DNA from 4 places in the Cedecea sp. B1(4) genome. Region 2 is predicted to be linked to each of the others. Evidence: predicted binding sites of a transcription regulator. Region 2 holds the regulator's gene; each other region holds the start of a gene.
The links. The regulator PurR, encoded in region 2, represses purine synthesis genes. The targets are predictions, from matches to a motif close to CANGCAAACGTTTGCNTG.
Positions count from the first base shown of each region.

Region 1: purM (phosphoribosylformylglycinamidine cyclo-ligase) is a predicted target of PurR. The motif match lies at 1,732-1,749, and genes of this name have one in related genera.
Region 3: cecR (transcriptional regulator CecR) is a predicted target of PurR. The motif match lies at 2,143-2,160, and genes of this name have one in related genera.
Region 4: ACR6JA_RS18120 (nucleoside-specific channel-forming protein Tsx) is a predicted target of PurR. The motif match lies at 1,899-1,916, and genes of this name have one in related genera.

Region 1 is NZ_JCAHMZ010000004.1:93,464-97,350, reverse strand. It holds gene uraA (uracil permease) at 1-866, opposite strand, end outside; gene upp (uracil phosphoribosyltransferase) at 952-1,578, opposite strand; gene purM (phosphoribosylformylglycinamidine cyclo-ligase) at 1,802-2,839, shown strand; gene purN (phosphoribosylglycinamide formyltransferase) at 2,839-3,477, shown strand; gene ppk1 (polyphosphate kinase 1) at 3,651-3,887, shown strand, end outside.
Region 2 is NZ_JCAHMZ010000001.1:489,448-493,334, forward strand. It holds gene punC (purine nucleoside transporter PunC) at 1-231, opposite strand, end outside; gene punR (DNA-binding transcriptional activator PunR) at 346-1,284, shown strand; gene purR (HTH-type transcriptional repressor PurR) at 1,281-2,306, opposite strand; gene cydH (cytochrome bd-I oxidase subunit CydH) at 2,599-2,688, shown strand; gene sodB (superoxide dismutase [Fe]) at 2,771-3,352, opposite strand; gene ACR6JA_RS02460 (C40 family peptidase) at 3,523-3,887, opposite strand, start outside.
Region 3 is NZ_JCAHMZ010000014.1:39,936-43,822, forward strand. It holds gene ACR6JA_RS21010 (ATP-binding cassette domain-containing protein) at 1-325, opposite strand, end outside; gene hlyD (secretion protein HlyD) at 312-1,319, opposite strand; gene cecR (transcriptional regulator CecR) at 1,309-2,004, opposite strand; gene rhlE (ATP-dependent RNA helicase RhlE) at 2,258-3,655, shown strand; gene dusC (tRNA dihydrouridine(16) synthase DusC) at 3,824-3,887, shown strand, end outside.
Region 4 is NZ_JCAHMZ010000008.1:207,719-211,605, forward strand. It holds gene ribD (bifunctional diaminohydroxyphosphoribosylaminopyrimidine deaminase/5-amino-6-(5-phosphoribosylamino)uracil reductase RibD) at 1-417, opposite strand, end outside; gene nrdR (transcriptional regulator NrdR) at 423-872, opposite strand; gene ACR6JA_RS18115 (SadB/YajI family lipoprotein) at 1,026-1,586, shown strand; gene ACR6JA_RS18120 (nucleoside-specific channel-forming protein Tsx) at 2,133-3,011, shown strand; gene ACR6JA_RS18125 (helix-turn-helix transcriptional regulator) at 3,053-3,754, opposite strand; gene ACR6JA_RS18130 (VOC family protein) at 3,814-3,887, opposite strand, start outside.

The DNA.
Region 1 (3,887 bases), on a different contig from region 2:
CCGTAGGTGGTGTTTGGCGTGGAGCCGAAGAAGCCGGAGAACACGGTTGAAATGCCGTTGGCAAACATCGAACGGTGCAGGCCCGGGTCGCGAATCAGGTCTTTTTTCACGATATTCGCGGTAACCACAAGGTGGCCCACGTGTTCGGCAATAACCACCAGCGCAGCAGGCAGAATGGTGAAGATAGCGAACCATTCAAAGCGAGGCGTATAGAAGGTTGGCAGCGCGAACCAGTGCGCTTCGCGGATTGGTGTCACGTCTACCACGCCCATGGCGAAGGAGAGCGCGTAACCCGCCAGCACGCCGATGAGAATCGGGATAATGGCCATAAAACCACGGAACAGCACGGAACCAAACACCGTGACCGCCAGCGTCACCAGCGAGATAATAATGGTGGTGGAATCCGGGGATGCACCCTCCGCAGGCAACAGCCCTGCCATGTTAGCCGCCACGCCCGCCAGCTCAAGGCCGATAACCGCAACAATCGCGCCCATCGCCGCCGGAGGGAACATCACGTCCAGCCAGCCGGTACCGGCTTTTTTCACAATCAGCGCCACGATGCAGAACAGCACGCCGCACATAATAAATCCGCCGAGGGCTACTTCATACCCCAACGGCAGCAGCAGTAATACCGGAGAGATAAACGCGAAGCTGGACCCGAGATAAGCCGGGATTTTGCCTTTACAGATGAACAGGTAAAGCAAGGTGCCGATGCCGTTAAACAGCAGCACCGTAGCCGGGTTGATGTGGAACAAAATTGGCACCAGCACGGTTGCGCCGAACATGGCGAACAGATGCTGCAGGCTCAACGGAATCGTTTGCAGTAAGGGCGGGCGTTCACTTACCCCAATGGCGCGGCGGGTCATGTTGTTTTCCTCTAAGTGTTATTTTTAACGAACGGTGTTTGCTGCAATCAAAAAAAAGCCGACTTTCAAAGTCGGCTGATGAATCTTATTTGGTTCCGAATATCTTATCGCCCGCATCACCGAGGCCGGGAATAATGTACCCGTGCTCGTTGAGGCCCTGATCGATAGAAGCGGTGTACAGCTCCACGTCCGGGTGCGCTTTTTCCAGCGCGGCGATGCCTTCCGGCGCGGCAACCAGCACCAGTACCTTAATGCTGGTACAGCCCGCCTTTTTCAGCAGGTCGATGGTGGCAATCATAGAGCCGCCGGTCGCCAGCATCGGGTCAACCACCAGCGCCATACGTTCTTCTATATTAGAAACCAGCTTCTGGAAGTAAGGCACCGGCTGCAGGGTTTCTTCATCGCGGTAAACGCCAACGACGCTGATACGCGCGCTTGGCACGTTTTCTAGTACGCCTTCCATCATGCCAAGGCCAGCACGCAGAATCGGCACAACGGTAATTTTCTTGCCTTTGATCTGGTCGACTTCCACCGGGCCGTTCCAGCCTTCGATGGTGACTTTCTCGGTTTCCAGATCCGCAGTGGCTTCATAGGTAAGCAGGCTGCCTACTTCAGAGGCGAGTTCACGAAAGCGCTTGGTGCTGATGTCTTGCTCGCGCATCAGGCCCAGCTTGTGTTTGACGAGTGGGTGTTTCACTTCCACGATCTTCATACTCTTTCTCCCCCGAGATAGTTGGCTACCACAAAAAAAATCGCCGGATTATACCGCTTTTTTGCCGCTGCGCTACAGCTAATGGGATGATCGAGATCAACCGGACTGGATTGAGTCTATCTCAGGAATTCTTTTCTTGCCGATGATAAGAGGCTCGCAAACGTTTGCCTGCACTGTTAGAATTGCCGCGTTTTTCTTATATACCACCCGTGGGGAACGAGCAGTGACCGATAAAACCTCTCTCAGCTATAAAGATGCCGGTGTAGATATTGATGCTGGTAACGCTCTGGTCGACAGAATTAAAGGCGTAGTGAAAAAGACCCGCCGCCCGGAAGTGATGGGTGGCCTGGGCGGTTTCGGTGCGCTGTGCGCGTTGCCTCAGAAATATCGCGAACCGGTTCTGGTTTCCGGCACCGACGGTGTGGGGACCAAGCTGCGTCTGGCAATGGATTTAAAACGCCACGATGCGATCGGCATTGACCTGGTGGCTATGTGCGTGAACGACCTGGTGGTTCAGGGCGCCGAGCCGCTGTTCTTCCTTGACTACTACGCCACCGGCAAGCTGGACGTGGACACCGCCGCAAGCGTCATCACCGGCATCGCCGAAGGCTGCCTGCAATCAGGCTGCTCGCTGGTTGGCGGTGAAACTGCTGAAATGCCGGGCATGTACCACGGGGAAGACTACGACGTGGCCGGGTTCTGCGTCGGCGTGGTTGAGAAATCGGAAATCATCGACGGGTCTAAAGTTGCCGATGGCGATGTCCTGATTGCACTGGGTTCAAGCGGCCCGCACTCCAACGGCTACTCGCTGGTGCGCAAAGTGCTGGAAGTGAGCGGCACCGACCCGCTGACCACCGAACTGGAAGGGAAACCGCTGGCGGATCACCTACTCGAGCCAACCCGCATTTACGTGAAAAACATCCTTGAGCTGATTGAAAACGTGGATGTTCACGCCATCGCCCACCTGACCGGCGGCGGCTTCTGGGAAAACATTCCGCGCGTACTGCCGGACAACACCCAGGCCGTTATCACCGAATCTTCCTGGCAGTGGCCAGCCGTCTTCAACTGGCTGCAGCAGGCCGGTAATATCAGCCGCCACGAAATGTACCGCACCTTTAACTGCGGCGTGGGCATGGTCATTGCGCTGCCGGCGGCAGAAGCGGATAAAGCCGTTGCGCTGATGCAGGCCAAAGGTGAAAAGGCGTGGAAAATCGGTATCATCAAGGCATCTGATTCCGAAGAGCGCGTGGTTATTGAGTAATGAAACACATTGTGGTGCTGATTTCCGGTAACGGAAGCAATCTGCAGGCGATCATTGACGCCTGCCAGCAGAAGAAGATTAACGGCACCATCAGCGCGGTGTTCAGCAATAAGGCCGACGCATTCGGCCTTGAGCGAGCCCGCGAAGCCGGGATCCCGACCCACGCGCTGGCGGCAAGCGAGTTTTCCAGCCGCGAGGCGTTCGATCGCCAACTGATGCAGGAGATCGACGCCTACGCGCCGGACGTCGTGGTGCTGGCGGGTTATATGCGTATTCTCAGCCCCGCCTTTGTGGCGCGCTACAGCGGTCGCTTACTCAACATTCACCCTTCCTTGCTGCCGAAATATCCCGGCCTGCATACCCACCGACAGGTGCTGGAAAACGGCGATGAAGAGCACGGCACTTCCGTGCATTTTGTCACTGACGAACTGGACGGCGGCCCGGTCATTTTGCAGTCCAAAGTGCCTGTATTTGAAGGGGATGATGAGGACGAAATCACCGCCCGAGTTCAGCATCAGGAACACGCGATTTACCCGCTGGTCGTGAGCTGGTTCCTCGACGACCGCCTAAAAATGCGCCAAAACGCCGCCTGGCTTGATGGCGTGCAGCTGCCCCCGCAGGGACATGCAGCAGAATAATTTAACTAAAAAGGGCTTCGGCCCTTTTTTTGTGTCTGTCTCTCATAAAGTTGTCATGGTCAGATGAGAGAGTTTCATCTGCATAGTTGGACATTCTCCGCTAAAGCTCGCCATAATAACTGACGTGACGGTGACGGCATTGCCACGTCCACGAAAACGGAGTGTGAGGACTAATGGGTCAGGATAAGCTGTATATCGAAAAAGAACTGAGCTGGTTGTCTTTTAACGAACGCGTTCTGCAGGAAGCGGCGGACAAGCTCAACCCGTTGATTGAAAGGATGCGTTTTCTCGGCATCTATTCCAATAACCTCGATGAATTCTATAAAGTGCGTTTCGCCGAACTGAAGCGCCGCATTTTAATCAGTGAAGAACAGGGTTCTCCTTCCAACCAGCGCCATCTGCTGAACAAG
Region 2 (3,887 bases):
GCCAATCAACAGCACAGGTTTACGCCCGAAGCGGTCGGAAAGCGGGCCCCAGATTAGCTGGGCGAAAGCAAAGCCAGCGAGGAACAGGCTCAGGCTGGCACTCACGGCGGAGGCGGTGGTACCCAGATCTTGTTGAATGGCGGCAAAGGCGGGCAGGTACATGTCGGTGGCCAGGAAACCCAGCACGCTCAGCCCCGCAAGCCAGATAAGAAATCCCTTTGATGGTTGCATATTTCACTCTTGATTTTGATAGCAGGTTAACGGGGCAGGAGTCTACGGAGTGCAAAACCGCTTGTGAAACGCTAATATTTGCAAATTGCATTCAAATTTTTTGCAGGCAGAAATATGTGGTCTGAATATTCGCTGGAAGTGGTTGATGCCGTGGCGCGAAACGGCAGCTTTAGCGGTGCGGCCCAGGAGCTGCATCGCGTGCCCTCTGCCATCAGCTACACGGTGCGTCAGCTTGAAGAATGGCTGGCCGTACCGCTGTTTGAACGGCGTCATCGGGACGTTGAGCTGACCGCCGCCGGGGCGTTTTTTCTCAAAGAAGGTCGGTCTGTTATCAAAAAAATGATGGCAACGCGCCAGCAGTGCCAGCAGATAGCCAACGGCTGGCGTGGGCACCTGTCCATTGCGGTAGACAATATCGTTAAACCTGAGCGTACTCGTCAGCTGGTGCTGGATTTTTATCGTCATTTCCCGGATATCGAGTTAAGGGTTTCCCAGGAAGTGTTCAACGGCGTGTGGGATGCGCTTGCCGACGGGCGAGTTGAGGCGGCGATTGGCGCCACGCAGGCTATCCCGGTCGGGGGGCGTTACGCATTTCGGGACATGGGGGCGCTAAGCTGGCGCTGTGTGGTTTCCGCTGACCATCCGCTTGCGCAACGGGAAGGTATCATTCTGGATGATGACATTCGTCCCTGGCCATCCCTTGTGCTAGAAGACACATCCCGTTCGTTACCCAAGCGCATTACCTGGCTGCTGGACAACCAGCGCCGCGTGGTGGTGCCGGACTGGGCGTCGGGGGCGGATTGCCTGACGGCGGGATTATGCATTGGTATGGTGCCGACACACATTGCCCAGTCGTGGCTCGTCAGGGGCGACTGGAAAGAGTTGATGCTGGAGAATCCATTCCCGGACGCGGCCTGCTGCTTAACCTGGCGGCAGGATGATGCTTCGCCCGCTTTGAGCTGGCTGCTGGACTATTTGGGTGACAGTGAGACGATGAATCAGGAGTGGCTGCAGGAGCCGGGTAACATATTCCCGGCCCCCGAAGAGGCTTAGCGGCGGTAATCGCGGAACGGGCCGTCGGCCACCGAGCGGCGTTCAATCAGACGAGGATGGACTTCAATCGTCTGCGACTCTTCGCGCTTATTAATGATGCGGTCGAGCAGCATGTTAAACGCCGTTTCGCCCAGGCGCTCTTTCGGCTGGTGGATTGTGGTCAGCGCCGGAGAGAAATAGCGGGCGTTGCGCACGTTGTCATAGCCAATGATAGAAATGTCCTGCGGCACGCGCAGCCCCATTTCGTCTGCGGCGCAAATTGCACCCATCGCCATAATATCGCCGCCGCAGAAAACGGCGGTAGGGCGATGCGGCTGGTTAAGCAGTTGCTGCATGGCGCGATAACCAGACTCTGGTTCGAAATCACCCTGAACCACCCAGTTATCCGGCACTTTGATATTGGCTTCTTCAAGCGCCTTCAGGAACCCTGCATGGCGGCCGCCGCCGGTATTTCGCTCCAGCTGACCCGGAATAGCACCGATATCGCGATGGCCACGTTCAATCAGGTAGCGGCCCGCAAGGTAGCCGCCGTGGAATGCGTTATCGACCACGGAATCGGTAAAGTCCGCACGAGCTTCGCCCCAGTCCATCACCACCATCGGAATATGGCGGTACTCTTCCAGGGTTGAAAGCAGCGTCTCAGGGTATTCGGAACACATGACCAGCAGCCCGTCCACGCGTTTTTGCGCCATCATGGACAGGTAAGCGCGCTGCTTTTCAAAGTTGTTGTGCGCGTTGCCCAGAATCAGGGTGTAGCCCTTGGCGAAACAGCTGTTCTCAACGGATTCAATAATTTCCGCAAAATAAGGGGCTTCGCTTGAGGTGGCAAGCAGGCCGATAGATTTGGTGTGGTTGACCTTCAGGCTGCGAGCCACGGCGCTTGGCGAATAGTGCAGCTCTTTGATGGCTGCCCAGACGGCGTTGCGTGTCTCTTCCGCCACAAAACGGGTCTTGTTAATGACATGTGACACAGTGGTAGTGGAAACGTTTGCGCGCTTCGCTACGTCCTTAATCGTTGCCATTAGATGTCACTCCAGACCATATCGTAAACTCCTGATAACTCATGTGTTAAACGTTTGCCTTCGCTAACTCCTGGGGCAACACGTTGGTTGCAGGCCTGTCGGGGATGCGACATACAGCGGGAGGAGGGCGTTGCCGGGCGATACGCGGTAAATTAGCGAAGGATTTTGGCTTATCCCGGGGCAAAGTGGAAGAGGGAAAACCGATATCTGTGCAAATCCAGCAGGATTTTTATCGCTAATTGTGGGAAAATCACCCCACATACACTTTGTAGGGAAATAAAAGGAGCTTACGATGAGTACCGATCTGAAGTTTTCCGTGGTGACTACGGTTATCGTACTGAGTCTGATTGTTGCCGGGGCGCTAACCGCCGTCCTGCACTGATTTACAAAGGGCCGCTTTCGCGGCCCTTCTCGTATATAGAAGAAAAGCGTTGCTTCCCTCCTTCGTGACTAACCGTTAAAAATCAGCCTGCCAGGTTTTGCGCAACAAATTCCCAGTTGACCAGCGCCCAGAAGTGGTCGAGATAAACCGGGCGCGCATTGCGGTAATCAATGTAGTAGGCATGCTCCCATACGTCCACGGTCAGCAGCGGTTTTGCTCCGGTTGTTAACGGGGTGCCTGCGTTAGAGGTCGAGACGATTGCCAGGCTGCCGTCGCTCTTTTTCACCAGCCATGTCCAGCCGGAGCCAAAGTTTTTGATGGCCGCTTCGGTGAACTGCTTTTTAAAGGCTTCCACGCTGCCAAAAGCGTGGTTGATGGCTGCCAGCACGTCACCGGTCGGCTCCCCGCCGGCATTCGGCGCCAGGCAGTGCCAGTAGAACGTATGGTTCCAGACCTGGGCTGCGTTATTGAAGATCCCGCCGTCAGATTCTGTCACGATCTCTTCCAGCGTTTTACCTTCAAACGGGCTGCCTTTGATCAGATTATTCAGGTTAGTGACGTAGGTCTGGTGGTGTTTGCCGTAATGGTACTCGAGGGTTTCGGCTGAGATATGCGGTGCCAGCGCATCTTTGGCATAGGGCAGGGCGGGTAGTTCGAACGACATGGCTTCACTCCTTGTTATTTTGCTTCACAATATAACTACATTTTGTGTGGTCATAAGGTTAGCAAATTACGAGAGTGCAAAAAAGCGCAATGAAACAACAAAATAAAACAGCCCGTTGCCGGGCTGTTTTATTTTAATCAGTCTGATTAGCCCGAAAGGGCGCGATAAGATTAACGAATAGTTTTTGGCGTCATGACCCGGCGGGCGCCGACGTAATGGCGCTGCCAGTAATCTTCGCTTAGGGAGGTGATCTGAATATCGCGGCCGCTGCGCGGGGACTGAATAAACTTCCCGTTGCCAACGTAGACGCCAACGTGATCGGCGGTGCCACGGCCCTGGGTACGGAAGAACACCAGGTCACCGCTTTCCAGTTCGCCGCGGTCAACGGAGGAGGCATCGCGCAGGTGATACATTTCATTGGCGGTGCGTGGAATACGGATATTCACCAGATCTTTATAAGCGTAATAAATCAGCCCGCTGCAGTCGAAACCGGTGCGCGGAGAAGTGCCACCCCAGCGATACGGTTTGCCAATTT
Region 3 (3,887 bases), on a different contig from region 2:
GGTCGGCATAAAGCGTCAGGTTCTCCATTACCGTCAAATCTTCGTACAGGCCAAATTTCTGCGGCATGTAGCCCAGTTCAGCGTGCAAAGCGCGATCGTCTTTAATCGGGTCGAGGCCGATCACCGAGGCGGCGCCTTCGCTTGGCTGCAGCAATCCAGCCAGCATCCTCATTAGCGTAGTTTTCCCCGCGCCGTCCGGGCCGACCAGGCCGGTGACTGCCCCAGCATGAATTTCGCAATCCAGGCTGGCGACGGCCGGTTTTTCAAGGCCAGGGAAACGCTTCACCAACCCCTGCAGATGAATGACCGCGTCATTGCTGCTCATGCTGAGTTCCACCGTTGAATTTCACCGTAACGGGCATGCCCTGACGCAGCGCGTCATCTGCATCGGTCACGATAATGCGTAAGCGGTAGACTAAATCCGTGCGCAAATCGGGAGTTTCAACCGTTTTTGGAGTGAACTCGGCCGTTGGAGACACAAATCCCACTTTGCCGTGGTATGGCTTGTCCGGGCGGCCATCGGTGTAAATCAGCAGTTCGCTGCCGGGTTTGGCCTGCCCGAGGTTGGTTTCGTCGATATAGGCGCGAACCCACACCGGGCGCGTGAGGGACAGGGTGAGTACCGTGCTGCCTGCGTTAAGCATGCTGCCGGGTTCAACGGCACGGGTCAGCAACGTGCCGTCAGAAGGTGCAATCAGAGTGGTATCCTGCAGATCTAGCTGCGACTGAGCCAGCTGTGCTTTGGCTTGCTGAAGGCTGGCCTGCGCCTGAGCGATTTCCTGCGGGCGGTTGCCGCTGCGGTACTGACTGAGCTTATCCTTGGCCGCTTTCAGCGTGGCTTTTGCCTGGTCGCTGGACGAGCGGGCGTTGGCTAAATCATTCGCCGAGATGGTTTTGGTCGCCCACAATCCCTGTTGGCGCTGGTAGAAGTTTTGCGCGTAATCGTAGGCTGCCTGCGCCTGGTTAACCTGCGCTGCAGCCTGGGCTATTTCTTCGTTGCGGTAGCCCGCAATAATCAAATCGTACTTAGCCTGGGCGGCCGCAACGTTGGCTTCAGCCTGGCGCAAAGCGTTTTCATACGGTGCTTTATCTATCAGCCCCAGCGGTTCACCGGTTTTGATTGCATCGCCTTCATCTACCTCAAGCGCCGCGAGTCGCCCTCCCACGCGGAAGCTAAGGTTAACGGTGCGGATATCCACGTTGCCGTAAAGCGTTAGCTCGCTGTTTTGCTGGCTCTGATACCATTTCCAGCCGCCAAACGCCGCGGCCACGAGCACTAGAATCACAATGACGGCAATCACCGGCTTCTTATTGTTCATCACTAGCTTTTCCTCTGTTTACGGATAATCCCTGCAGGATGAAATCAACGTGGCTCAGCACCACGCGGCTTATTTGCTGCACTTTGGCCTGGTCAAACTGAGGCCAGCCGGTGCGCAACAGAATCGTTTCTCGCCCAAGCCGGAAGGCCAGCACCTGGCCTAGCAGCGTGTGGGTATGCAAAATAGTGTCGGTATCAAAAGGATCTCGTCCGGTGTACTGCGCCACCAGCGTGGTCAGCAGAGTGTGCATCGGGTCGATAACCTGCTGGTGAATAAGCTGATAAGCGGCGGTCGGGGAAAGCTGTTCGCGGGAGATAAATTTGCTCAGGTTGAGCGTGTCGTCGGCGGTCAGCAGGGCGATCATTTGCCCGAGCGCGGTATGAATAAGATGCCGTATTTTCTCTTTGTCCGGTTCGGGCTGACACAGAAGGGCTTCTGCGTGGGCAACATGCTCGTGAAATTTACCGCTGATGAAATCGGCAATCCACTGAGCGGAAGCCATATACAGCGCTTCTTTGGAGCCAAAGTAGTAGGTGATCGCGGCAATATTTTGCCCAGCCTGGGCGGCGATATCTCGCGTGGTGGCGTGCATGCCATATTCAGCGAATTGCGCGATGGCAGCGGTGATGAGCGTATTTTTAGCCTGCTCTCCGCGGCTGGTGACCGGCGTCGGCGAAGGTGTCATACCGACCTCTTAAAATGTTAATCAATCGATTGATTAAGAGTAAGCAAAGTTATCAACCCTGTCCAGTACAAGGCTTTATTCTGCTTGCGGAGAGGAAAATGAGAATTTATGCGGAAGATCACAAAAACTGCTACACTGCACGCGAACGGCGCCGTGGTTTGCGCCTCCTCTCTTCGCCAGCTTAGCGCTGGCGCGTGATGTTCCCCCTGGAAACTACACCGCACAATGCGGTCAGGGCGGTTCTGGAGTTCCTATGTCTTTTGATTCTCTCGGCCTGAATGCCGATATTTTGCGTGCGGTGGAAGAGCAGGGCTATCGTGAGCCTACCCCAATTCAGCGCCAGGCAATCCCGGTAGTCTTATCAGGCCGTGACCTGATGGCCAGTGCCCAAACCGGCACCGGCAAAACCGCAGGCTTTACCCTGCCGCTGTTACAGCGTCTGACCGACAGCGCGCCTCACCTGAAGGGCCGTCGCCCGGTGCGTGCGCTGATCCTCACCCCAACCCGCGAACTGGCGGCGCAGATTGGTGAGAACGTCCGCGACTACAGCAAATATTTAAATATCCGCTCGCTGGTTGTCTTCGGCGGCGTGAGCATTAACCCGCAGATGATGAAGCTGCGCGGCGGCGTGGATGTGTTGGTGGCAACCCCAGGCCGTCTGCTGGATCTTGAGCATCAGAATGCGGTGAAACTCGATCAGATCGAGATTCTGGTGCTGGACGAAGCCGACCGCATGCTGGATATGGGCTTCATTCATGACATTCGTCGCGTGCTGGCTAAACTGCCTGCACGCCGCCAGAACCTGCTGTTCTCCGCGACCTTCTCCGACGACATTAAAGCGCTGGCTGAGAAGCTGCTGCACAACCCGGAAGAAGTGGAAGTGGCTCGCCGCAACACGGCGTCTGAGCAGGTCACGCAGCACGTTCACTTTGTGGACAAAAAGCGCAAGCGGGAACTGCTGTCGCAGATGATTGGCGAAGGTAACTGGCAGCAAGTGCTGGTGTTCACCCGCACCAAACACGGTGCTAACCATCTGGCAGAGCAGCTGCAAAAAGACGGTATCACCGCGGCGGCAATCCACGGTAACAAGAGCCAGGGCGCTCGTACACGCGCGCTGGCGGACTTCAAAAGCGGCGGTATTCGTGTGCTGGTGGCGACCGATATCGCGGCTCGCGGTCTGGACATTGAAGAACTGCCGCACGTTGTTAACTATGAGTTGCCGAACGTACCGGAAGACTACGTGCACCGTATTGGCCGTACCGGTCGTGCGGCAGCCACCGGTGAAGCACTTTCTCTGGTGTGCGTGGACGAGCATAAGCTGCTGCGCGACATTGAGCGTCTGCTGAAGCGCGAGATCCCACGTATCGCATTGCCAGGTTTTGATGTTGATCCGTCCATTCCGGCCGAGCCAATCGTCAACGGTCGTCAGCAGCGTGGCGGCGGTGGTCGTGGCGGCCAGGGCGGTCGCGGTGGTCAAAGCCAGGGCCAGGGCCAGCGTCGCAGTGGCAACGGCGGAAACGCAAATGCTTCCGGTGAGCGTAACAACGGCCCGCGTCGCAGCGGTAAACCGCAGGGCGAAGGTGCTGCGAAGCCGGCAGGGGATAATACCCGTCGCCGTCGCCCACCGCGTAAACCAGCGGCAGCGCAGTAAGTTTCATACCCTCACCCTCTCCCTTAAAGGGAGAGGGGATTAAAGACCCCCGCATTTCTTCTGCTTCTTTGACGGTGGGAACTGGCGGAATCCCAGTTTTTTCCCCTCTCCCCTCTGGGAAGAGAGTCGGGGTGAGGGGATAACTCCACACATATTATCGGATGCGTCATGCGTGTTCTTCTTGCCCCGATGGAAGGCGTTCTCGACTCTTTAGTTCGCGAACTTCTTACCG
Region 4 (3,887 bases), on a different contig from region 2:
GAACCCGCGGTTCAGCGCTTCAGCTTCGTTCATCATCAGGCCGTGGCTGACTTCAATGCCCGCCTGCTGCAAGCGGTAGAGGCCCCGGCCGGCAACCTGCGGGTTAGGATCCTGCATGGCGGCTACCACGCGAGAAACGCCTGCGGCAATCAAGGCATCACAGCACGGTGGCGTGCGGCCATGGTGGCTGCAGGGTTCGAGCGTAACGTAAGCCGTTGCGCCCCGGGCCTGTTCGCCTGCCATGCGCAAAGCGTGAACTTCCGCATGAGGTTCACCGGCGCGAAAGTGGAACCCTTCCCCCACAATCTTGCCGTCTTTAACTATCACGCAGCCGACATTCGGGTTCGGTGCAGTGGTAAAACGCCCGCGCTTAGCCAGCTCAAGCGCTCGAGCCATAAACTGTTCATCAAGGGACATCGGCATTAATCCTGTAAACGGGCGATTTCTTCACCAAATTCTTTGATATCTTCAAAGCTACGGTAGACCGAAGCAAACCGAATATAGGCGACTTTATCCAGCTTTTTGAGCTGCTCCATCACCAGGTTACCGATGAGTTTACTCGGGATTTCGCGTTCGCCGGTTGCTCGAAGGTGCGACTTAATATGGCTGATGGCCATTTCCACGTCGTCAGAATTGACCGGACGTTTTTCCAACGCTTTCAGGATGCCGCTGCGCAGTTTGTCTTCGTTAAACGGCTCGCGCACCTCATTACTCTTCACCACTCTCGGCATCACCAGCTCCGCAACCTCGAAAGTCGTGAAGCGTTCGTGACAGACCAGACACTGGCGCCGACGGCGTACGGAGGAACCTTCACCCACCAGGCGAGAGTCGATAACTTTGGTGTCCACGGCGAAACAGAATGGGCAATGCATAGCGTTTCCTGCTGGGATTATAAAGATGAACAATAGTTTACCGCGAAGTTGTGGGAGTACAAAGACAGCGCCGACACTGCAACATCAAATATGACTTTTCAAGCGCGAAGTACTACGCTTAAATCAGCGAACCTTAGCAAGGAAAAACTAACCATGACAAAGACTTACTTAAGAATCATCCTGGTTTCAAGCCTGATAAGCCTGACCGCTTGTGCCCAGCAAACTGAAGTGCGTCAGATGCGCAGCCAAATTGGTTCGCTAAATCAGGAAATGACTAAACTTAGCCAGCAAACGGTGAAGCTGACCCAGCAGAATGCCCTGAACGCGAAGTCGACCAGCGGCGTTTATCTGCTACCGGGTTCAAACACGGCAGCGCGCCTCAACAGCCAGATTGGTAACCTGAAAATGTCGCTGACAAACGTTGCGGCTGAAGCCAACGGCACCCGCGCCACGCTGCTGATTCAAGGGGAGTCGAACGATCCGCTGCCGGCATTTAGCGGCAAAGTAGAATGGGGGCAGATCCAGGGCACCACCGACAGTTTCCAGGAAGTTAATGTGCAAACGCAGTCCATAGACGCCCCGGCCAGCATTCTCGCCCCAAGCGACGTGTCGATTCCGCTTCGCCTGTCCGGTATCACGCCCGATCAATTAGGGTTTGTGCGCGTTCATGATATCCAGCCAGTTTCTTCCGCGCAGCCAGCACCGGCGCAATAATTCTTTCGCCCCCTTGTCCGGCGCTCGCTTCAACCACAGCTTCGCTTCTTACCCTCCACCTAGCCCTCTCCCTAAAAGGGAGAGGGAATAAATCATCGGCAGTTTTCCCCCCCTCCCTCTGGGAGAGGGCCGGGGTGAGGGTCGAAGTCACCCCGTTCTCCCGAAAGCGATGAAACAAAAAGGTGACTAAGATACATTTTTCGACGAGAGAGCTTGTCACACTCTTTCTCACGCCCCGCACAATATGTGAAGCAGCCCCACTATTATCACTTCGCCCTTAGAGTGATCCACATCACATTTAGATGTAACAACCCGGCATACGTTTGCGTAATTTGACGAAGCAGGTACAATCACGCCGTTTTTAATGTGCGCAAACGTGAACGCAATCGATTACGCATATGAGAAGAATGTGAAATAGAACATATTTTTGTGAGCAGGGATTTCTATAATAGTCGCGCTGCAAAGGTCCTTCCCCTGAGACCGGCGGCCAGGGATGACATCTCACATCCGCATCGCACCAAAATTACGTAAACAGTGGCTAAAAATATGAAAAAAATTATTCTGGCAGCCGGCACCGTTCTGGCGCTTTCCAGCTCTTTCTCTGCCAGCGCAGAAGAAGCAAAAAACAGCGAATACCTCTCCGACTGGTGGCACCAGAGCGTTAACGTTGTCGGCAGCTATCACACCCGTTTCGGGCCTCAGCTGCGCAACGATACCTACCTGGAATATGAAGCATTCGCCAAAAAAGACTGGTTCGATTTCTACGGCTACGTGGATGCGCCAGTCTTCTTCGGCGGTAACACCCAGGCGAAAGGGATCTGGAACCACGGTTCCCCACTGTTTATGGAAATCGAACCTCGCTTCTCCATCGATAAGCTGACCGGGACCGACCTGAGCTTTGGTCCGTTCAAAGAGTGGTACTTCGCGAACAACTACATTTACGATATGGGCCGTAACGCGACGGGTCGCCAAAGCACCTGGTACATGGGTCTGGGTACCGACATCGATACCGGCCTGCCGATGAGCCTGTCGATGAACGTGTATGCCAAATACCAGTGGCAGAACTATAAAGCGAGCAACGAAAACGAGTGGGACGGCTACCGTTTCAAGGTGAAATACTTCGTGCCGATCACCTCCCTGTGGGGCGGTAACCTGAGCTATATCGGTTTCACCAACTTTGACTGGGGTTCAGATCTGGGCAAAGACAGCGGCTACGGCACTAACGGTCTGAAGCAGCGTACCAGCAACTCCATCGCTTCCAGCCACATCCTGTCGCTGAACTACGATCACCTGCACTACTCCATCGTGGCCCGTTACTTCCATAACGGCGGCCAGTGGAACGACGGCACCCAGCTGAACTGGATGACTGAAACCGTTCGCGCAACCGGCTGGGGCGGCTACTTCGTGGTAGGTTACAACTTCTAATCGCCGCCACCTGTAAAAAACCGGCCAACTGGCCGGTTTTTTTATTTCTCAGGCAGATAGCCTTTGGCCTTCTGAAGCGCAATAAAAGCCTGCAGAGAACGATCGTGGCGCTCCTGAAACACCCGTCCGGTTAAATGGATATCCCGACAGCGATCCAGCCTGAAGCTACGATAATCATTCCGGGCTTCGCACCAGGCCACCAGCAGCCAGACCTCTCCCCAAAATGACAGCCCAAGAGGGTGAATATCCCGCTCCGTCAATTCCCCTTTTTCATCCTCATAAAGAAGATGAACAACCTGGAATTTGTCGATGGCGGCATGAAACAGATCGAACCGGGCTTTCACCTGCGGAAACTTATTAAAATTAGGCGAAATTATACGACTACGTTCGGCAACCCTACGCTTTTCCGGAGTGAGCACTGCGAGGAGTTTTTCATGCACGGACTCGGCAGATTTGGCCAGCGATTCTCCACTCCAGGTTTGCACCATTCTTAACGCCGCAATCACCGCCTCAACTTCCCCGGTCGTCAGCATCAGCGGAGGAAGATCGTACCCTGCCAGCAGGCGATAGCCGCAGCCCGCCTCCCCTTCTATCGGCACGCCGGAGAGGGAGAGATCCTGAATGTCGCGGTAGATAGTTCGCTCCGAGACCTCCAGCCGTTCGGCAAGCTGTGCAGCCGTCGTCAGCCGCCTGCCGCGAAGGATTTGCACTATCTGAAATAATCGATCGGCTCTTCGGCTCATGGGCGTTCCGGGAAAATAAGGCCTGCCCGGGCGGCAGGCTTTAGCGTCAGTATTAAGACTTAAACCGGCTGATGCAACCCGACGCGATTGCCCTCGCTGTCGATCATTAACGCAATCGTGCCGATATCATAGG